3 regions of the Streptomyces sp. NPDC048197 genome follow, and region 1 is predicted to be linked to each of the others. Evidence: riboswitches for the same ligand, from Rfam matches in the RefSeq annotation. Region 1 holds a riboswitch; each other region holds the start of a gene.
What was found. A riboswitch is a leader RNA that binds a small molecule or an ion and turns the genes downstream of it on or off. The one in region 1 is predicted to bind cobalamin.

Region 1 (6,992 bases):
TAGCGGTGCGCGAGCCGCTTGTGCATGTGCTGGTAGGAGCCGTAGAAGAGCGGGTCGCCCTCGGAGATGACCGCCACCGTGCGGCCGGCGTCGAGGTGCGCGGCCAGGCGCTCCGCGGCCTCCTCGTAGAACTCGTCGAGCGCGCCGCGGTAGCCGCCGGGGTGGTCGGTCGACTCGGTGGTGACCGGGTAGACCAGCGCCTCCTCGATGTGGTCGGCGCGCAGGTGCCGGGCCGCTATGGAGCGCGCGATCGAACGGCCGTGGCGGGCGCTGTGGTAGGCGATGACGTCGGCCTCGGCGATGACGTCGACGGCCCGCACGGTCATCAGGGACGGGTCGCCGGGGCCGAGGCCCACGCCGTAGAGACGGCCGGTGGTCCCGGTGCGGGCGCCCGTGCCGGTGCCGGTTTCCTGCTGCTCGCTCACGCTCACTCTTCCTCGCTAGCCAGGGCGTTGAGGGCGGCCGCGGCCATGGCGCTGCCGCCGCGCCGTCCGCGCACCACGATGTGGTCCAGCTCCGACGGATGGGCGATGAGGGCGTCCTTGGACTCCGCCGCGCCGATGAAGCCGACGGGTATGCCGATCACGGCGGCCGGGCGGGGAGCGCCCTCCTCGATCATTTCGAGGAACCGGAAGAGGGCGGTCGGGGCGTTGCCGAACGCGACGACGGCGCCCTCCATGCGGTCCCGCCACAGTTCCAGGGCCGCGGCGCTGCGGGTGGTGCCCATCCGGGCGGCCAGGTCCGGCACCGCGGGGTCGGCCAGCGTGCAGAGCACCTCGTTGCCGGCCGGCAGCCGCTTGCGGGTGACGCCGCTGGCGACCATGTTGGCGTCGCAGAGGATCGGCGCGCCGTCACGCAGCGCCTTGCGGGCGGCGGTCACCACACCGGGGGTGAAGGCCAGATCGCGTACGAGGTCGACCATGCCGCAGGCGTGGATCATCCGGACCGCGACCCGGCTGACGTCGGCGGGCAGGCCGGCGAGGTCCGCCTCGGCGCGGATGGTGGCGAAGGACTGGCGGTAGATCTCCGCACCGTCCTTCTCGTAGTCGAACGCGGTCACTCTGGCCTCGTTTCTGGCGTTCCTGGTGTTGCGGGTGGTGCGGATGGTGCCGGTACTGCGGATGACGCGGGGGTTGCTGTCGCTGTCGGTGTGGTCGGTGTTGCTGTCGCCGGCGGCGTCGGCCGCGGTGTGTCCGGGCCGACGACCGCGACCCGGTATCCCGCCTCCGTCGCCAGTACGTCGATCCAGGTGCCGTGCGGATGCCCGCAGCGGCGCTCGCAGCCGGACCAGTAGAGGGGGGCTGACGGTGGCACGGGAATGGATGCGGGGAGGCCTGGTGGCAGGGGTACGCCCGCCTCGACCGCGGCCGTCACGTCCGCGCGGACGTCGGTGAGGGACTTGGCGCAGCCCGGTCGGCCGGTGCAGGCGCCGATGCGGTGCCAGGGGGAGGACGGGTCGGTGACCAGGCCGGCGGCGGACAGTGCGCGGAGGCGGGGCGCGGCCGCGGCGGCCGGCAGGCCGGGGACGACGATGCCGCGCCACGGGGTGAGGCGGAGTCCGCCGGATCCCTCGTCGGCCGCGAGGGAGGCGAGCAGCCGCCACTGGGCCACCGACAGCCTGCCGAGCGGCGCCAGTACGGACAGCGCGCGGCGGCCGTCGCGGCCCTCGATGATGCCGGGGGCGGAGGAGTCCGCGTGGCGGACCACTGGCTCGGCCACACCTTCCCCCTCCGCCACGTACGACGCCTCGATGCCCGCCGCGCGCAGCCCCGCCGCCACGTCCCGCGCCGACAGTGCGTGGCCCTCGGGGAGTTCACGCACCCGCCAGGCGCCGGTGCCGCCGGCCGCCGCGGCGGTCAGGAACGTCTCGGCGGCGGCCAGTGCCGCGCGCGGTGCGTCCGGGCCGGCGATCCGCAGCGCCGCCGGGTCGTCGCCGACCCGCAGCAGCGCCCCGCCGCCGGCCGCCCCGTCACCCGTGATGCCCGATTCTGCGACCAAGGTCACATCGCCGCCGAGCGCCGCCACATCGCCCCGCCCGTCGTCCAGGACGAACAGGAAGCGGCCGGACAGCGCAGGTGCGGAGTCGCTCGCGCACAGCAGCTCGTCCAGCCGGCGGGCCCACCACCGCACGTCAGCAGGGGTGTTCCGGTCCAGTCCGGCCAGCGGGGAGGCGAGGATGTTGCGGATGCGTTCGTGGCGTTCGGAGGGCAGCAGGCCGGCGTCGTGCAGCAGCTCGGCGAGGCGGCCGCCGCAGCCGTCCGGCAGGCCGCGCAGCTCGACGTTGCCGCGCGAGGTCAGGGACAGCCGGCCGTCACCGAGCAGGTCCGCGGCATCGGCCAGCGCGTGCGCCTGACGAGCCGTCAAGTCACCGGCGGGGATGCGTACTCGGGCGAGATGGCCGTCGGCGGCCGGATGCAGCCGCAGTGCTCCCGGGCAGGCGTCACCGCGGGCCCGCACGGGCGGCTCGGCCCGTCGGGGCCGTGGTGAGGGGGAGGGCGGCATGGCGGCGAGCATACCTACGACGGTGCGCGACCGATCCGGGGCGGATCCGGCCATGAAACGGACGAATCCGGCCACCGCGGCACGGGCCGCGAAGGCCCGCGTCCCGGGCGTGCGGAAGCCGCCGCCCGCGGTGTCGCCCCGCCCCCGCCAAGGCCCGCTTACCTCCTCCGCCCGCAGCCCTTACTATGCAGGTCGGCGGGTCGGCTGACCCGTCGGACGCCAGCGACGGCGCCGGGCCCTTCGGCCCGAGGGAGGAAGCCCGGTGAGAATCCGGCGCGGTCCCGCCACTGTGAACCCGGCCGGTGCCGGGTGAGTCAGGAACTCCCGCCGTCCTTACGACCACCCGGGGCGCGGACACCCCGAGGAAGGCCAGCGCTCGCATGCTGCATTCGTCCGGGGACCACCCCGCGGCCCCCCGAATCCTGCTGCTGTCGACCTCCGACACCGACCTGCTCAGTGCCCGCGCGGCCACCGGCCCGGTGGCGTACCGGCTCGCCAACCCCGCCCGCCTCGACGTCACCGGTCTGCCCGACCTGCTCGACGGCACCGACCTCGTCGTCGTACGCCTCCTCGGCGGCATCCGCGCCTGGCAGGAGGGCCTCGACCTGCTGCTCGCCCAGGACCAGCACCGGCCGGTGGTCGTCCTCACCGGCGAACAGGCCCCGGACGCCCAGCTCATGGAGCAGTCCACGGTCCCGGTCGGCATCGCGGCCGAGGCGCACGCCTACCTGGCGCACGGCGGCCCCGGCAACCTCGAACAGCTCGCCCGCTTCCTCTCCGACACCGTGCTGCTCACCGGCCACGGCTTCGAACCGCCCGAGCCCGCCCCGACCTGGGGCCACCTGGAGCGCCCGGCCGCCGACGGCACCGGCCCGGTCGTGGCCGTGCTCTACTACCGCGCCCACCACATGAGCGGCAACACCGGCTTCGTGCACGAACTGTGCGCGCAGATCGAGACGGCCGGCGGCCGCCCGCTCCCCCTCTACGTCGCCTCGCTCCGCGCCCCCGAGCCCGAACTCATCGACGCGCTGCGGACCACCGACGCCATCGTCACCACCGTCCTCGCCGCCGGCGGCACCAGGCCCGCCGAGGCCGGCGCCGGCGGCGACGACGAGTCCTGGGACGCCGGCGCGCTGGCCGCCCTCGACGTCCCGATCCTCCAGGCGCTGTGCCTGACCGGGCCGCGCAGTGCCTGGGAGGAGAACGACGAGGGCCTCTCGCCGCTCGACGCCGCCTCGCAGATCGCCGTGCCCGAGTTCGACGGCCGGCTGATCACCGTCCCGTTCTCCTTCAAGGAGGTCGACGAGGACGGCCTCCCGGTCTACGTCGCCGACCCCGAGCGCGCCGCCCGGGTCGCCGGCATCGCCGTACGCCACGCCCGGCTGCGCCACCTCCCCAACGCCGACAAGCGCCTCGCGCTGGTGCTCTCCGCCTACCCCACCAAGCACTCCCGCATCGGCAACGCCGTCGGACTGGACACCCCCGCCTCCGCCGTCGAACTGCTGCGGCGGCTGCGTGCGGACGGCTACGACTTCGGCGACGAGAGCGCCGAGCCGGTGCCCGGCCTCGCATCCGGTGACGGCGACGAGCTGATCTACGCCCTCATCGAGGCCGGCGGCCACGACCAGGAGTGGCTCACCGAGGAGCAGCTGGCCCGCAACCCCGTCCGCATCCCGGCCGCCGACTACAAGCGCTGGTACGCCACCCTCCCGGAGGACCTGCGCACTTCGGTGGAGCAGCACTGGGGGCCGCCGCCGGGCGAGATGTTCGTGGACCGCACCCACAACCCCGACGGCGACATCGTGCTCGCCGCGCTGCGCCGCGGCAATCTGCTGGTCCTCATCCAGCCGCCGCGCGGCTTCGGCGAGAACCCGATCGCGATCTACCACGACCCCGATCTGCCGCCCTCGCACCACTACCTCGCCGCCTACCGCTGGATCGCCGCTTCCCGCGAGGACGGCGGCTTCGGCGCGGACGCCATGGTTCACCTCGGCAAGCACGGCAACCTGGAGTGGCTGCCCGGCAAGAACGCCGGCCTGTCCGCGGCCTGCGGCCCGGACGCCGCCCTCGGCGACCTCCCGCTCGTCTACCCCTTCCTGGTCAACGACCCCGGCGAGGGCACCCAGGCCAAGCGCCGGGTGCACGCCACCCTCGTCGACCACCTCGTCCCGCCGATGGCCCGCGCCGACTCCTACGGCGACATCGCGCGCCTGGAGCAGCTGCTCGACGAGTACGCGCAGATCTCCGCCATGGACCCGGCCAAGCTCCCGGCCATCCGCGCCCAGATCTGGACGCTGATCCAGGCCGCCAAGCTCGACCACGACCTCGGTCTGGAGGAGCGCCCGGACGACGACGGCTTCGACGACTTCCTGCTGCACGTCGACGGCTGGCTGTGCGAGGTCAAGGACGCCCAGATCCGCGACGGTCTGCACGTCCTGGGCGCCGCGCCGGCCGGTGAGGCCCGGGTCAACCTCGTCCTGGCCATCCTCCGCGCCCGGCAGATCTGGGGCGGCACCTCCGCCCTGCCCGGCCTGCGCGAGGCCTTGGGCCTCGACGAGTCCGCCGCGACCCGCACCACCGCCGACGAGGCCGAGGCCCGGGCCCGCGCCCTGGTCCAGGCGATGGAGGACGCCGGCTGGGACCCGGCCGCGGTGCCCGGCGTGGCCGCCGGCCACGGCCCGCAGGTCGCCGACATCCTCGACTTCGCCGCCCGCCAGGTCGTCCCGCGGCTGGCCGCCACCACCGACGAGATCGACCACGCCGTACACGCCCTGAACGGCGGTTTCGTCCCGGCCGGCCCGTCCGGTTCGCCGCTGCGCGGGCTGGTCAACGTGCTGCCGACCGGCCGCAACTTCTACTCCGTCGACCCCAAGGCCGTCCCCTCCCGGCTCGCCTGGGAGACCGGCCAGGCCCTGGCCGACTCCCTGCTGGAGCGCTACCGCACCGACAACGGCGACTGGCCGCAGTCCGTCGGCCTGTCCCTGTGGGGCACCAGCGCCATGCGCACCAGCGGCGACGACGTGGCCGAGGCCCTGGCGCTGCTCGGTGTCCGCCCCGTATGGGACGACGCCTCCCGCCGCGTCACCGGCCTCGAAGCCGTCCCGCTCGCCGAACTCGGCCGCCCCCGCATCGACGTCACGCTGCGCATCTCCGGCTTCTTCCGCGATGCCTTCCCGCACGTCACCGGCCTGCTGGACGACGCGGTACGGCTCGCCGCCGGCCTGGACGAACCGGCCGAGGACAACTTCGTCCGCGCCCACACCCAGGCCGACCTGGCCGCCCACGGCGACGAACGGCGCGCCACCACCCGCATCTTCGGCTCCCGCCCCGGCACCTACGGCGCCGGCCTGCTCCAGCTGATCGACTCCCGCGACTGGCGCACCGACGCCGATCTCGCCGAGGTCTACACCGTCTGGGGCGGCTACGCCTACGGCCGCGGCCTGGAAGGGCGCCCGGCCCGGGACGAGATGGAGGCCGCGTACAAGCGGATCGCGGTCGCCGCCAAGAACACCGACACCCGCGAACACGACATCGCCGACTCGGACGACTACTTCCAGTACCACGGCGGCATGGTGGCGACGGTGAAGGCCCTGCGCGGCGGCCAGGCGCCGGCCGCCTACATCGGCGACTCCACCCGTCCCGAGACCGTCCGGACCCGCACGCTGGTCGAGGAGACCTCCCGGGTCTTCCGCGCCCGGGTGGTCAACCCCCGCTGGATCGAGGCGATGCGCCGCCACGGCTACAAGGGCGCCTTCGAACTCGCCGCCACCGTGGACTACCTGTTCGGCTACGACGCCACCACGGGCGTGATCGCCGACTGGATGTACGACAAGCTCGCCCAGACCTACGTCCTCGACGCCGAGAACCGCGCCTTCCTCCAGGACGCCAACCCGTGGGCACTGCACGGCATCGCCGAACGCCTCCTGGAAGCGGAGTCCCGCGGTATGTGGGAGAAGCCGGACGCGGAGACCCTGGCCGCGCTGCGGGACGTCTTCCTGGAGACCGAGGGCGAGCTGGAGGGCGGCGAGGAGTAGCCCTCCCGGGTGCCCGGCCGTCGGCCGGGCACCGGCAGGTCACGCCTCACGCCGCCTTCGCGGTGATGTCCCCGTTCGTGGTGGTCAGGCTCAGCCGGTAGCGGCCCGAGGGGTCGTCGGTCAGGCCGATGTGCTTCGCGCCGTTGCTGGTGGACGCGGAGATGTCGTAGCGGCCCTTCGGCATCTGTACGGTGACCGAGCCGTTGGAGGTCTTCGCGCGGACGTCCTGGGGCCGGGCCGGGGTCAGGTCGATCGCACCGTTGGACGTCTCGGCGGTGATGTGCCCGCCGGACAGGCCGCGTCCGGTGATCGCACCGTTGCTGGTCCGTACGTCGACCGGGCCGGTGACGCCGTCGAGATCGACCGCCCCGGAACTGGTCGTCACCTTCACCGCGCCGACCTGGCTCAGGTGCACCGCCCCGTTCGAGGTCTCCCCGCTGACCGGGATGCCCGCCG
Region 2 (6,992 bases), on a different contig from region 1:
AGCGCGGTGGCGGTCCGCGCCATCACGATGTCCGCGCGCATCCCGTCCACCTCGAACGCCGCACAGGTCGCCGCGATCTGCCGCAGCGCCGCGTCGCCCAGCACCACCTCCGGCAGCAACTCCCGCGCCGCGGCGATCCGTTGCCGCAGCGCGTCCTCCTCGGCCGCCCAGCGCGCCACGAACCCGGCCGGATCGGCGTCGTACGCCAGCCGCCGCCGGACCACCTCCACCCGCTGCGCCGGCTCCCGGGAGGCCGCGACCTCGACCGTCAGCCCGAACCGGTCCAGCAACTGCGGCCGCAGCTCGCCCTCTTCGGGGTTCATGGTCCCGACCAGCAGGAAACGGGAGGCGTGCCGGACGGAGACGCCCTCGCGCTCCACGTAGGAGGCACCCATGGCGGCGGCGTCCAGCAGCAAATCGACCAAGTGGTCGTGGAGCAGGTTGACCTCGTCCACGTACAGGATGCCGCGGTGCGCGTCCGCCAGCAGACCCGGCTCGAAGGCCTTCACGCCCTCCGACAGGGCCCGTTCGATGTCCAGGGCGCCCACGAGGCGGTCCTCGGAGGCGCCGACCGGCAGCTCCACCATCCGCGTCGGACGGCTCTCCGCGGCACCGGACCCGTGCGGCCCGTCGGGACAGCCGGGGTCGGGCGCGGCGGGGGCGCAGGCGAAGCGGCAGCCGGCCACCACGTCCACGGCCGGCATCAGCGCCGACAGGGCGCGCACCGCGGTGGACTTCGCGGTGCCCTTCTCGCCGCGGACCAGCACCCCGCCGACCGCCGGGCTCACCGCGTTCAGCAGCAGCCCCAGCCGCAGGTCGTCCATGCCGACGACCGCGGTGAAGGGGTACTGCCAGGTGGTGTTGTGCGCGCTCGTCATGCTGTGTCGTCCTCCACGTCGCCGGCCGGCCGATGTCCCGTCCCTTGCGTACCCCTCATGGCGCCCCCGGAGGCACGAACGGCAGCCCCTCCGGCACCCCCTTCTCGATCAGCCGCAGCAGCGCTCCGGTGTCCGCGTGCTCCTCGATCAGATCGCCCAGCCGGTCCAGCTGCTCCTCGCGCAGCGCGCCGAAGCGGGTGTCCGGGGCCGGGACGAACGCCCGGCCGGCGTCCGCCGCCACCCGCCGCAGGAAGGCCCGGCGGAAGGCGTCGCTCTCCAGCGAACCGTGCCAGTGCGTGCCCCATACGGAGCCGACCCGGCAGCCGTCGAGAGCGTTCCCCCGGCCGTCGGTCATGAACGCCGCGTCCCCACCCGTCACTTCGGCGACGCCGTGGTGGATCTCGTAGCCCTCCACCGCCTCGCCGAGCGCCTCGCCCACCGGCCGGGCGAGCGTCTTCTCCACCGCGAAACGGACCCGTACGGGCAGCAGCCCGAGGCCCTCGACGGCGCCCGCCCTCGACTCGACCTCGTCGTCGATGTGCTCGCCGAGCATCTGGTAGCCGCCGCAGATGCCCAGCACCGGGCGGCCCTCGGCGGCCCGCCGGGCGACCGCGTCCGCCAGCCCGCGCTCGCGCAGCCAGGCCAGCGCGCTGACCGTGCCGCGGGTGCCCGGCAGCACCACCAGGTCCGCGTCGGCCAGTTCCTCCGGCCGGTCCACGAACCGCACCACCACGCCCGGTTCGGCGGCCAGCGCGTCCACGTCGGTGAAGTTCGACATCAGCGGGACGGCGCAGACCGCCACCCGCAGCACGTCCGCGCCGTGCGGTGGGGCCACCACGCTCTCCCGCACCGTGCCGCGCAGCGAGACGCGGAGGCCGTCCTCCTCGTCGATGCCGAGCCCGTGCGCGTACGGCAGCACGCCCAGCGTCGGCCGCCCGGTCAGCTGCCGCAGCATGTCCAGACCGGGCTCCAGCAGCGTCACATCGCCCCGGAACTTGTTGACCAAGTACCCCGCGACCAGCGCCTGGTCCTCCTTCGACAGCAGCGCCGTGGTGCCGAAGAAGGACGCGAAGACGCCGCCGCGGTCGATGTCGCCGACCACCACGACCGGTATCCGGGCCGCTCGGGCGATGCCCATGTTCACGATGTCGGTGCGGCGCAGATTGATCTCGGCGGGGCTGCCCGCGCCCTCACAGATGACGGCGTCGTGCGTGCGGCGCAGCTCGGTGAGGCAGTCGGTGACCGTCCCCAGCAACTGCTCCCGCCCGCCCGCGTGCGACGTCTCCCCGGGGGACGACCCCCCGGCCCGACCGAAATACCCGCGCGCGCTCATCTCACCCACCGGCCTGCCCAGCAGCACCACCTGGCTGCTGCGGTCGCCGCCCGGCTTGAGCAGGACCGGGTTCATCAGCGCGGTCGGTTCGACCCGGGCCGCGGCGGCCTGCATCGCCTGCGCCCGGCCGATCTCCGCGCCCTCCCGGGTGACGAACGAATTGAGCGACATGTTCTGCGCCTTGAAGGGCGCCACCTTCACGCCCTGCCGGACCAGCCAGCGGCAGATCCCCGCCGTCACCACGCTCTTGCCCGCGTCGGACGTCGTACCGGCGACCAGCAGCCCGCCGCCGAGCCCCCCGGCCGTCCCGCCTTGCCCGTTCACCGGCGCTTCCTCCCGCTCGTGCCCCTGTTGCCCGCGACCTTCTGCCGTACCGCGCCCGCCGTCAGCCGTCCCGCCACCGTCGCCACCAGCGCCAGCGCGCTCACCCGCCGCGAGAGCCGCACCGCCCGCTCGATGTCCGCCACCACGGGCGGCCGCGCCGCACCGTTGAGCACCGGACGGTGCTCCACCCGTCCGCCGTACGCCAGCGTGCCGCCCAGCCGCACGCCCAGCGCACCCGCGAACGACGCCTCCACCGGGCCCGCGTTGGGGCTCGGATGCGCCCCGCCGTCCGCCCGCCAGGCCGCCAGCGCACCGCGCCGGCCGGGGCCCGCGAGCACGGTCAGCGCGGCGGTCAGCCGGGAGCCGGGCCAGCCGGCGACGTCGTCGAGCCGGGCCGCCGCCCAGCCGAACCGCCGGTAGCGCGCGGACTTGTGACCCACCATCGCGTCCAGGGTGTTCACCGCCCGGAACGCCACCAGACCGGGCACCCCGCCGAACGCACCCCACACCAGGGCGCCCACCACCGCGTCCGAGGTGTTCTCGGCCACCGACTCCACCACCGCGCGGGCCATCTGCGGCCCGTCCAGCGCCTCGGGATCGCGGCCGCACAGATGCGGCAGCCGCTCCCGTGCCACGTCCAGATCGCCCGCTTCCAGCGCACCGCCGACGGCCCGCGCCTCCCGGCCCAGCGAGGTGCCGCCCAGCACCGCCCAGACGGTGGCCGCGGTCAGCGCCACCCGGGCGCCGCGGCGGTGCCGTACGGCCCGCTCCAGCAGCGCCGCGCCGGCCGCCGCACCGCCCGCGCACAGCACGGCGTGGGCCGCGCCGCGGCCCCGGTGGTCGCGCCACAGCCGGCGCTCGACGGCGGCGGCGGCCCGGCCGAACGCGGCCACCGGATGGCCGCGCCGAGGGTCCGCCGCGATCAGGTCGCCGAGGAAGCCGAGAGCCGCGCCGCACGCATATCCCGCGTGTTCGCCGCGCATCGGATCAGGCCGCCGTCGGTCCTCGAAGGGGCCCTGCGGCAGCGGGCAGTGGGGGGCGGGGCGGGCGGCCGGGCATGGCGTTGTGTCCTCACTCAGGGTCCTCGCCCTGGCTCGACGTGACGGCGACCAGAGTCTCCTGGCTCCCGGATCGGCGTGTCCCCCGGCCTTCCCGCCCGTACGTCGGTACGGACCGTGGCCCTCGTCGGAGGAACGCTCCCCGGTGACAGTGGCGGGACCGCGCCGGATTCTCACCGGACTTCCTCATCTGTCGCCGATTGGCCCCGGCAGTCCACCACGGTCCGCGAGGCCCGTCAACTCGCCCTTGACCTGCGACGCTGCCCGATGGCAGGCCCTGTGGCGCACGCCACAGGGTGGCGGTGGCGTCACGGACGGTTGCCCCCGTCCCTGATTCCACGTCACTATCTGGTGCACGGTGGCGAAGGGGCCGCCGGAAGGGGGCTGGGGGATGCCGGAGCACGTCGACCACCACGAGGACCGTCAGGAGATCCGTTTCAGGGTCACCGGGACGGACAATCCGCAGCAGGACCTCGACGACCTCCGGGCCTGGCTGGAGCGCGAACCCTGGCTGAGCCGCCGGGAACACACCTGGGAACACCGGCCGCAGCCCCCGCACCGCACGGACGGCGGGGACGAACCGGGCCCCGCCGACATGGCCGTGGGCGTGGACGACCTGATCCTGGTCATCGTCGGCGCGATCGTCACCGAGGTCGCCAAGGGAATGAGCATCGCCGTGCGGGAATGGCTGCGGCGCCGCAAGGAGGAGCGCGCCGCCGGCGAGGAACCCGCCGTCGAGGTCGTCGGCGACGGCGGTCCCGCACGCCCCGATCCCGGCAGCCCGGCGCACGAGAGTGGCAGCACCGGCGAGGACTGAGCCGGATGTCCGAATACGACGCGCGGGGAAAGACCAACCGGGCGCTGCTGATCGGTGTCCACGACTACGCCACGCTGGACGACCTGCCCGCGGTGCGGGACAACCCCGCCAAGCTGGCCCGCGCCCTGACGGCCACCGACCTGTTCACCACCGACGAGGTCAGGTTCTGCGAGCCGATCGAGCCCGAGGAGCTGAGCCAGGCGCTCAAGACCGTCGTCGACGAGGCCCGCGGCCTGCTGCTGGTGTACTTCGCCGGCCACGGCTGGGTCGGCAGCGACGGCGGCGACCTGCAGCTGATGGTGGGCGCCTCGGTGTCCCGGCAGAGCCACACCACCGTCTCCTGGCAGGACGCGGTGCTCTCCTGCCTCGACAGCGCCCGCGCCGAACGCATCGTGATCATCCTGGAGTGCTGCTACGCGGGCAACGCCGGCGGCGCCTTCGGCGCCCACCGCAAACCCATGTCGCTGCTGATGGCCGCCCAGCCCAACCGCCGGATCTTCAGCGGGGAGGAACCGGCCGGCGGCACCGTTTTCAACCGGGCCCTGGTGCAGATCCTGGAAAACGGCATCCCTGGAAGGCGGTTCGTCACCTTCGAGGACCTGGTACGGGAGCTGCGGGTCCGGCTCGCCGGTGAGCGGACGCCGATGGGCGACGTGTGGGAGCCCCGGTCGGCGAAACAGAACACCGTCGACGACGTCGTACTGTCCTTCGCCACCCCCGAGGTCCCGCTGCCGACCCCGCCCCGGGCCCGCTTACGCCGCCACTTCAACGAGTACGTCCGGCCCCGCCTGAAACCGCTGCTCGCCTGCCTCACCGTGCTCGTCCTGATCGCCACCGGACTCGTCGTCCGGCAGCTGCTGCAGCCGCTGCCGAACTGCCCGCCCGCCCTCGAACTGCGGCTGCTCACCGCGCCGGAGGCCGAACCGACCCTGCGCCAGGCCGCGTTCGACTACGAGATGTCCGAGGCCAACACCCGCCCGCTGCAGGGCGAGGGCGACCTCCCGGCGGGCTGCCGGCGCGCCCAGATCACCGTCTACTCCGCCGCCAAGGACCAGATCGACCAGGGCTTCGCCGCCGCCGTCCGCTGGCAGGGCGAGGCCCGCGGCACCGGCCCGGGCGAGCCGGACGACAAGGGCACCGATCCGCTCTACCGGCCCGGCCCGCAACCCGACCTGTGGATCCCCGAATCCACCGCCGACTACGAGGAGGCCCGCCGCGGCATGCCCGCCACAGGCTCCCCGGCGACGCTGCACAACACCGGGCCGGTCGCCTACAGCCCGCTGGTCGTCGGCATCCCCGCCGGCAAGCGGCCGGCCGACGTCCAGAGGGTGGGCGCCTCCTGGCAGGACCTGCTCACCGGCACCGACAGCGGCCACCAGGACCTCAAACTGCTGCGCCCCAGCCCGGTCTTGTCCGGCACCGGCCTGCTGCACACCATCGGCCTCTACCTCGCCAACGACGGCTCGCACATCGGCTCCGCCGGCTCCCCGGACCCGGCCCTCGCCGAGGGCGCCGAGCAGCGGCTCTCCGCCCCGGGCAGCCAGTACGCCGACAGCACCGAGCTGCTGTGCTCACTGCGCCCGGCCACCGGCCCCGGCCCCGACACCACTGCCACCGCCACCGGCCAGGCCCCCGCCGGCGCCGGCCGCGGCGACCGCTCGGCACCGCTGGTCTCCGAGAAGTCCCTGACCGACTACAACCTCGGCCGGGCGATCGGCAGTTGTCCCGCCCTGTCCGGCCCGCTCGCCCCGGACGACCGCTACGTCGCGTACTACCCCAAGAACGTCCCGGCGCTCGACCACCCGCTGATCCGCGTCGACTGGCGCGGCGCCACGGACGCCACCGCACGGCAGGCCGCGGTCGACCGCTTCGCCGACTGGCTGCGCGCCCCGGACGGCGGCCGGCCGGTGCTCACCGCGCAGGGCTACCGCCCGGTCCCCGGCAAGGACGGCACGGCCCCCGCGCCGGCGCCGGACTCCCCGCTGCGCAGCAGCCGCGCCAACGCCGACCTCGACGCCCCCGTCGTCCCCTTCGCGGCCGGCACCGAGCAGGTCGCCCGGGTCCTCGACGGCTACGACAAGGCGCAGCGGCCCAGCCGGCTGCTCCTCCTCATGGACACCTCCACCTCGATGGCCGACGACGGCAAGCTCCCGGTCGCCCTCGGCGCCGCGGGCCGCGCCCTGGAGATGGTCGGCGCCCGCCACACCTACGGCCTGTGGACCTTCCCCGACCGCGCCCACCCCGGCGATCCGGACGCGGTGCGCCGGGTCGTCCGTCTGGGCACGGTCGACCCGGCGCACGGCAAGGCCGCCCTGGACAAGATCGCCAAGGGTGACCTGGTCGACCACGGCGCCGCGATGGAGGAGGCGCTGACCGCCGCCGTACGGGAGATGAAGAAGTCGTCCGGCAGCAACCAGGCCATCGTGCTGATCATGGACGAGGACGACGGCCGGCTGCGGCGCGCGGCGGGTGTCGAGCAGCGGCTGACCGCGCTGTTGAAGGAGAAGCCCGCGGTGCCGGTGCTGACGCTGGTGCTGGGCAGGGCCGGCTGCGACAACTTCGCCCTCCAGGGGCTGGCCGGC
Region 3 (6,992 bases), on a different contig from region 1:
CAGCTCGTCCACCCGGTCCGCCAGCGCCATCGCCGGCGACGGGCGCAGGAAGCGGACGGCCACCGGCTCGACGGTCCGCCAGGCGTACGGGGCGCTCGCGACGGCCAGGACCAGGCCGAGCACCCCGGCCAGGCGCAAGGGGAGCTCCGAGCGGCCGAGGCCGAGGACCGCCGCCGCGACTCCGGCCGGCGGGACGGCCGCGGTCACGCCGATGGTAAGCGGTGCGACCGCCAGGAACCGCAGGTCGCGCCAGGTCGCGGGATCGCTCCACCAGAGCCGCCACCGCTGCTCCTGGCGGGCGTCCCGGCTGCTGCGCCGGTAGGAGAACCCGTTCCACCAGTATCCGGTGGACATCCGCACCACCGGCTCGGCCTGCCGGTACCCGGCGGGGATGACGGTGCCCGTCCACTGCGCGACGAGGTGGCGGACCGCCCGGCAGAGCGGCCGGGACACGGCGAACGTGCCGATGCCCGCCCACACGAACACCGCTGTCCACGCCCACGGGTTCCCCGCCCACCAGACCCCCAGCGCGACGGCGGCCCACACGGCCGGCACCAGCAAGCTGACAGCCGCCACCCCACACGCCCGGACGAACCCCACCCCGGCACCCGCCAGCCACAACCCCAGTTTTCGCATGACCATCCCTTGTCGCTTCTCCCCGCCAGTGCTTGCACTCTGCGCTGCGCACAGCCTGATCCCCGCCGGACCGGCCCGGTAGTGGGTCTGGCCCCACTCACCCGTAGGTCCAGGCGCATACCGCGCCCCTCGTGCGCTCCGTAGCGTCGACACCATGACGACGACACGAAGCACCAACGACACCAGCACACACACCGCCGGCACGCACGGCCGGGGCACCACCGGCCGGCCCTCGGCCGTGGCGGGCCACCTCCACCCTCCGCGCACCCGGCGGGACTTCGGCACGCTGAAGAAGCTCGTCGCGGCCTACGGTGCGCTCAGCTCCGCCGTGCTGATCACGGTCGCCGTCCTCGCGATGACGGGACATCCGGTGACCTCGTTCCTGTGGGGCCGCTCGGGCGGAGTGCTCGCGAGCGCCGCGGTGATCTACTGGATGACCGTCCTCGCCGCACGGGGAACCCGGTGGGCCTATCTCCGCGTGCGCATCCTCTCGGTGCTCATGCCGATCGTGATCGTCGGCGTCGACCTGATCCCCGGCATCTGTCCGCCGTGGTTCGCCCTGATCCAGGCCGCCGCCGCCCTCCCCCTCGCCGCAGCCGCTTTCGTCAGCAACGGGCCCCGCCTGCGGGCTGCCTTCCCCAAGAGCTCCTAGGCAGGGATCTTCTGACAACGCCGTGGTGCCTGCCAAGATCCAGGCATGGCAGGCACTCATCCGAAGATCAAGGACCTCATAATCGACTGTGTGGACCCGGAACGACTGGCCTCGTTCTGGGCGGAGCTCCTCGGGAGACCGATCGCGGCCAGAACGGGCCCCTATGTCTGGCTCGCCCGTGGCGAGGGCCCGGGCGTGGGCTTCCAGAAGGTCGCCGAGCCCACCTGCGGCAAGAACCGCCTCCACTTCGACCTGGCGTCGGCGGACCCGGCCGCCGAGCAGGCGCGGATCGAGGCGCTCGGCGGCCGGCTGCTCGACGCGTATGCGGCGGGCGGCTTCCTGGTCATGGCCGATCCCGAGGGGAACGCATTCTGCGTCATTCCGCCCGGGCCGTTCGAGGTCGACGACGACGGGCGCGCGCACTACCTCGACGGCAGCGGCTCATGAGCCGCCGGGCCCCACGTCCGGCGCCCTCGCGATGCCGCACCGGACGGGGGGTTCGCTCACCGGGTGCTCAGGAGGAGCTGGTGGGAAGCGTGGCGCGGACGTGGCGGGCCGCGGTGACCAGGTTCTCCAGGGAGGCGCGCACTTCGGCCCAGCCGCGGGTCTTCAGGCCGCAGTCCGGATTGACCCACAGCCGCTCCGGCGGGAGGGCCGCAAGCCCCTTGCGCAGCAGGGCCGCCGCCTCGTCGGCATCGGGGACGCGGGGCGAGTGGATGTCGTAGACGCCGGGTCCGGCCTCGCGGGAGTAGCCGGCCGCGGCGAGTTCGCCGGCGATCTGCATGTGGGAGCGGGCCGCCTCCAGGCTGATGACGTCGGCGTCGAGGTCCTCGATGGCGGCGAGGATGTCGCCGAACTCAGCGTAGCACATATGGGTGTGGATCTGGGTGTCCGGGCGTACGCCGCCGGTGGTCAGCCGGAACGCCTCGGTGGCCCAGGCCAGGTACGCCGGGCGGGCGTCGGCGCGCAGCGGAAGGGACTCGCGCAGTGCCGGCTCGTCGACCTGGATGACCGAAGTCCCCGCCGCCTCAAGGTCGTTGACCTCATCGCGCAGGGCGAGGGCGACCTGGCGGGCGGTGTCGGCGAGCGGCTGGTCGTCGCGGACGAAGGACCAGGCGAGCATGGTGACCGGGCCGGTGAGCATGCCCTTGACGGGGCGGCCGGTGAGCGACTGGGCGTAGGTCGTCCAGCGCACGGTCATGGGCTCGGGGCGGGCGAGGTCACCGGCGAGGATCGGCGGGCGGACGTAGCGGGTGCCGTAGGACTGGACCCAGCCGTGCCGGGTGGCGAGGTAGCCGGAGAGCTGTTCGGCGAAGTACTGGACCATGTCGTTGCGTTCGGGCTCGCCGTGCACCAGGACGTCGAGCCCGGTCTTCTCCTGGAAGGAGATCACTTCCTGGATCTCGGCCTTGATGCGTTCCTCGTAGGCGACGGTATCGATGCGGCCGGCCCGCAGGTCCGCCCGGGCGGTGCGCAGTTCGCCGGTCTGCGGGAAGGAGCCGATGGTGGTCGTCGGGAGCAGCGGCAGCGAGAGCTGGGCGCGCTGCGCGGCGGCCCGCCGGTCGTACGGCTGCGAGCGGCGGGTGTCGCGGTCCGTGACGGCCGCGGCCCGGGTACGTACGGCGGGGACGCGGGTGATCGGCGAAGCGGCACGGGAGGCCAGGTCGGCGCGGTTGGCGGCGAGTTCGGCGGCGATGGTTTCGGTGCCGCGGCCGAGACCACGGGCCAGGGTGACGACCTCGGTGGTCTTCTGACGGGCGAAGGCCAGCCAGCGCAGGATCTGCGGGTCGATGTCGTGTTCGGCGGCGGTGTCGAGGGGGACGTGCAGGAGGGAGCAGGACGCGGCGACATCGACCTGGCCGGCGAGTCCGAGGAGGGTGCCGAGGGTGGACAGCGACTTCTCCAGGTCGTTGATCCAGATGTTCCGGCCGTTGACCACGCCGGCGACCAGCCGCTTGCCGGGCAGTCCGCCGACGGCGGCGAGGTCGTCGAGTTGGGCGGCCGAGGCCCCGGTGAAGTCCAGCGCGAGCCCGTCCACCGGGGTCCTGGCCAGTACGGGCAGGGCCTCACCCAGGCGGTCGAAGTACGAGGCGACCAGCAGCTTCGGCCGGCCGGTGAGGGCGCCGAGCTCTCGGTAGACCCGCTCGGCGGCGTTCAGTTCGGCCGGGGTGCGGTCCTGGACGAGGGCGGGCTCGTCGAGCTGTACCCATGCGGCGCCGGCCGCGTGCAGGTCGGCGAGGACCTCGGCGTACACCGGCAGCAGGCGGTCCAGGAGGGTGAGCGGCTCGAAGCCGGCGGCGACGCCGGGCGCGGGCTTGGCGAGCAGCAGGTAGCTGACGGGGCCGATGAGGACGGGGCGCGGGGTGTGGCCGAGTGCGAGGGCTTCGCGCAGCTCACCGACCTGCTTGGCCGAGTCGGTGGTGAACACCGTGCCCGGGCCCAACTCCGGGACGAGATAGTGGTAGTTGGTGTCGAACCACTTGGTCATCTCCAGCGGCGCGGCGTCCTGGGTGCCGCGGGCCATGGCGAAGTAGCCGTCGAGCGGGTCGGCGGCGACGGCGTCCCGGTGGCGTTCGGGGATCGCGCCCACCATGACGGTGGTGTCCAGGACATGGTCGTAGTACGAGAAGTCGCCGGTCGGGACCTCGTCGATGCCGGTGTCGGCCAGCTGCCGCCAGTTGGCGCTGCGGAGCTCGGCGGCGGTCCTCCGGAGCGCGTCGGCGGTCACCCGGCCCTTCCAGTACCCCTCGACGGCCTTCTTCAGCTCCCGTCGCGGGCCCTGCCGGGGGTAGCCGTACACGGTGGCCCGAACGGTCGCGGCCGCGGACTTCCCGGCCCCTGCCCCTGTCGCTGTCACGGTCACAAGAAACTCTCCTTCGCGAGCTTGTCTCCTACGGATCCCGGAGACGGAACGGAGGCGCGAAGGACGAACGAACCGGACGGAGCAGTTGCGGAGTTGTCACTGCAGACCACTGCCCGGTCTGTACGCCGACCCGCCCTCGAAGGTCACCGGAACGTCCGCACGTGATCCCTCACGCGCGGGCAACGGGCAGGTCTTCGGACTCGCGGGCACATCCACCCATCGAACTGCGAAAGGCGGACACCTACTGGCCGTCGCTTCCCAGACCCGTCCGGGTCCAGTGCGTATGACGGCGCTCGTTCCCACTCACCGCTGCGGGGCAGTCCCGGAATCCCACCGGGTTCCCTCTTACGACACGCCTGCCTGGCGGACAGGGCGAACCAGCTGCCCGACCAGCCTAACGCCCCTCCGTGGCTATCGGCCCGTCGCGGCCGGTCGGTATTCGGTGAGCAGGAGGGCGATGTCGTCGGCGCGGTAGGAGGAGCGCTGGGCGTGGTGGAGGAGGCGGTCGGCGAGTTCGTCGAGGGAGTCGGCACGGGCGTGGGCCATCGAGGCGCGGAGGTGGTCGATGCCCACGTCGATGGGGGTACCGCGTTCTTCGACCAGGCCGTCGGTGTAGAGGGCGAGCGCGGAGCCGGGTGGCAGGTCGACGGGGGTTTGCGGATAGTCGCTGGCGTGGTCCACGCCGAGGAGGGGGCCGGTCTCCAGGTCCAGTACGTCGGTGTGCCCATCTGGATGGCGGAGCAGCGGCGGCGGGTGACCCGCGCGGACGGCCCGGACGCGGTGGCCGGCGGGGTCGAGGTGGAGGTAGCAGCAGCTGGCGAGGAGGCCGGTGCCGAGGTCGATGAGGGTGCGATTGGCGCCCGCCAGGACGTCGCCGGGGGCGTGCCCCACCGCGACGAACGCCCGTACTGCGCTGCGGAGTTGGGCCATGGTGGCGGCCGCCGCGATGCTGTGTCCCTCGACGTCCCCGATGACCAGGGACACGCCGTCGGCGGCGGGGATGACGTCGTACCAGTCACCGCCGATGTCCATGCCGCTGGTGCAGGGGAGGTAACGGGCCGTCGTCCGCAGGTCGGGGAGGACCGGGAGCCGGTGCGGCAGCAGGGCCTGTTGGAGGCCGCGGGCGAGGGCGAATTCGGAGTCGTAGAGCCGTGCGCGTTCCAGGGCCTGGGCGATCAGGCCGGCGAGCGCGGTGAGCACGCTGCGGTCCTTGGCCGTGAAGTGGTGGATCTCGTCGAAGCCGAGGACACAGGTGCCGGCGGGGCGGCCGGAGGCGATCAGCGGGAGGTACGCCCAGGAGTTCACTCCGCCGACCGGGATGCCGGGGTAACCCTGGGCGAGGCTCTGCTGCGACTCGATGAAGAGCGGGACGCCGGAGGTCAGGGTTTCGGTGCCGGGCAGCGGCGCGTGCAGCGGCATGCCGTCCAGCCAGTCGAGGAAGCCCTCGTGGTGGCCGGTGTGGAAGATCAGCTGCATCGTGCCGTCACGGACCGCGTAGAGGGCGAGTTGCTGGCCGCCGAACGCCGGGAGGAGCTGCTCGGCGACGACTTCGCAGACCTGGTGGGTGGTGACCGCCTCGGTCAGCGCACTGCCCAGTTGCAGGACGTGGTACATGACGCCCAGCCGGGCCGGTGCGGCGGCCGCGGTGGTGGAGGGGGCCAAAGGGGCCGGCGATGCGGCCGGCTGTGGCGGTGCGGTCGCGGTGGGCGGCCCGGCGGGTTCCGGTGCGGCGTCCGGGCGGCCGGTGGGGACCACCCGGCCGGTCACGCCGCTCGGGTCGGGGTGGAGGGAGAAGGCGAGCCACTGGTCGGGCGGGCGGCAGACGAGGAAGGAGGTCGGCGTCTGCGAGACCATCGCGGACCGGTGCTGATACTCGATCGCGGGGTCGGAGAGCCACGGCAGGGCGTCCCACAGGCACTGCCCGACCACCTCCTCGTCGCTGACGTCCAGCAACTGCTCCAGGCTGCGGTTGGCGTAGCTGACCCGGCCGTCGGGGGTGAGGGAGAACAGTCCGTCCCGCAGGCGCTCGACCGCCGCGGCCGCCGCGCGGCCGGCCCGTGCGTCGACGACCACTCCGACGAGGTGGGCGCGCGCCCGGTCGTCCGGCAGATCGGGGACCCGGCCCCAGAGCACCACGGTGCGGTACCCCTCGCTGCTGCCGTGCCCCTCACCGCCACCTTCCGCGCCACCGCCCGGCCCGGCGCCCGCGCCCTCACGTACCCGCAGGGTCCGGGACACGACCCGCCCCTCGGCAGCCGCCGTACGGGCCGCGGCGCGGAACGCGGCCCGGTCACCGGGATGGAGACGCGAGGCCAGGGTGTCCGCCCGCGCGTCGAAGGCTTCGGGGTCGAGGCCGAAGATCGCGCAGAAATCGCCGTCCGCGGTGAGGGTGCCCGCGGCCAGGTCCCAGTCGAACAGGCCGGCCCGGACGGCCGGGGCGGAAGGGGCCGGGGTCTCGACCGGGGCCGTGCCCGCCTCGCCCTCCAGGGGGTCGCCGGTGCGGTCACGCAAGGCCGCCAGGGACGCGCCGAGGCGGTTGGCGACGGCCCGCAGATGGCGCCGCTGCGTCTTGGTCAGACCGTCGCTGCCGGGCGGCGCGGCCCATACGACCGCGAGCGCACCGAATGCCTCCCCGCCCGCGCCCACCGGTACGGAGCAGGAGCCGAAGGCATACGGCAGGGCCACCGCGAGCTGGGGGTAGCGGCGCATGGTCTCGTCGGCGTCGGTCAGGTGGATGGTGCGCCCGGAGCCGTACGCGACCGCGACCGGTATCGGGCTGCTCACCGGAACGAGGCCCCAGCCGCCCAGCAGGGACGGCGGCACCCCGCAGGTCGCGGCGAG

Region 2: linked by a shared signal. The riboswitch ahead of ACGF4C_RS05395 (cobalamin biosynthesis protein) and the one ahead of cobN (cobaltochelatase subunit CobN) in region 1 are both predicted to bind cobalamin.
Region 3: linked by a shared signal. The riboswitch ahead of metE (5-methyltetrahydropteroyltriglutamate--homocysteine S-methyltransferase) and the one ahead of cobN (cobaltochelatase subunit CobN) in region 1 are both predicted to bind cobalamin.

What each region holds. Positions count from the first base shown of each region.
Region 1 is NZ_JBIDAJ010000001.1:643,165-650,156, forward strand. It holds gene ACGF4C_RS02890 (precorrin-2 C(20)-methyltransferase) at 1-431, opposite strand, end outside; gene ACGF4C_RS02895 (precorrin-8X methylmutase) at 428-1,060, opposite strand; gene cobG (precorrin-3B synthase) at 1,057-2,502, opposite strand; cobalamin riboswitch at 2,718-2,846, shown strand; gene cobN (cobaltochelatase subunit CobN) at 2,883-6,536, shown strand; gene ACGF4C_RS02910 (DUF4097 domain-containing protein) at 6,583-6,992, opposite strand, start outside.
Region 2 is NZ_JBIDAJ010000003.1:11,048-18,039, reverse strand. It holds gene ACGF4C_RS05405 (putative cobaltochelatase) at 1-878, opposite strand, end outside; gene ACGF4C_RS05400 (cobyric acid synthase) at 934-2,535, opposite strand; gene ACGF4C_RS05395 (cobalamin biosynthesis protein) at 2,532-3,518, opposite strand; cobalamin riboswitch at 3,648-3,783, opposite strand; gene ACGF4C_RS05390 (hypothetical protein) at 3,985-4,410, shown strand; gene ACGF4C_RS05385 (caspase family protein) at 4,416-6,992, shown strand, end outside.
Region 3 is NZ_JBIDAJ010000005.1:197,026-204,017, forward strand. It holds gene ACGF4C_RS09630 (sensor histidine kinase) at 1-636, opposite strand, end outside; gene ACGF4C_RS09635 (hypothetical protein) at 791-1,288, shown strand; gene ACGF4C_RS09640 (VOC family protein) at 1,334-1,735, shown strand; gene metE (5-methyltetrahydropteroyltriglutamate--homocysteine S-methyltransferase) at 1,803-4,151, opposite strand; cobalamin riboswitch at 4,337-4,512, opposite strand; gene ACGF4C_RS09650 (SpoIIE family protein phosphatase) at 4,563-6,992, opposite strand, start outside.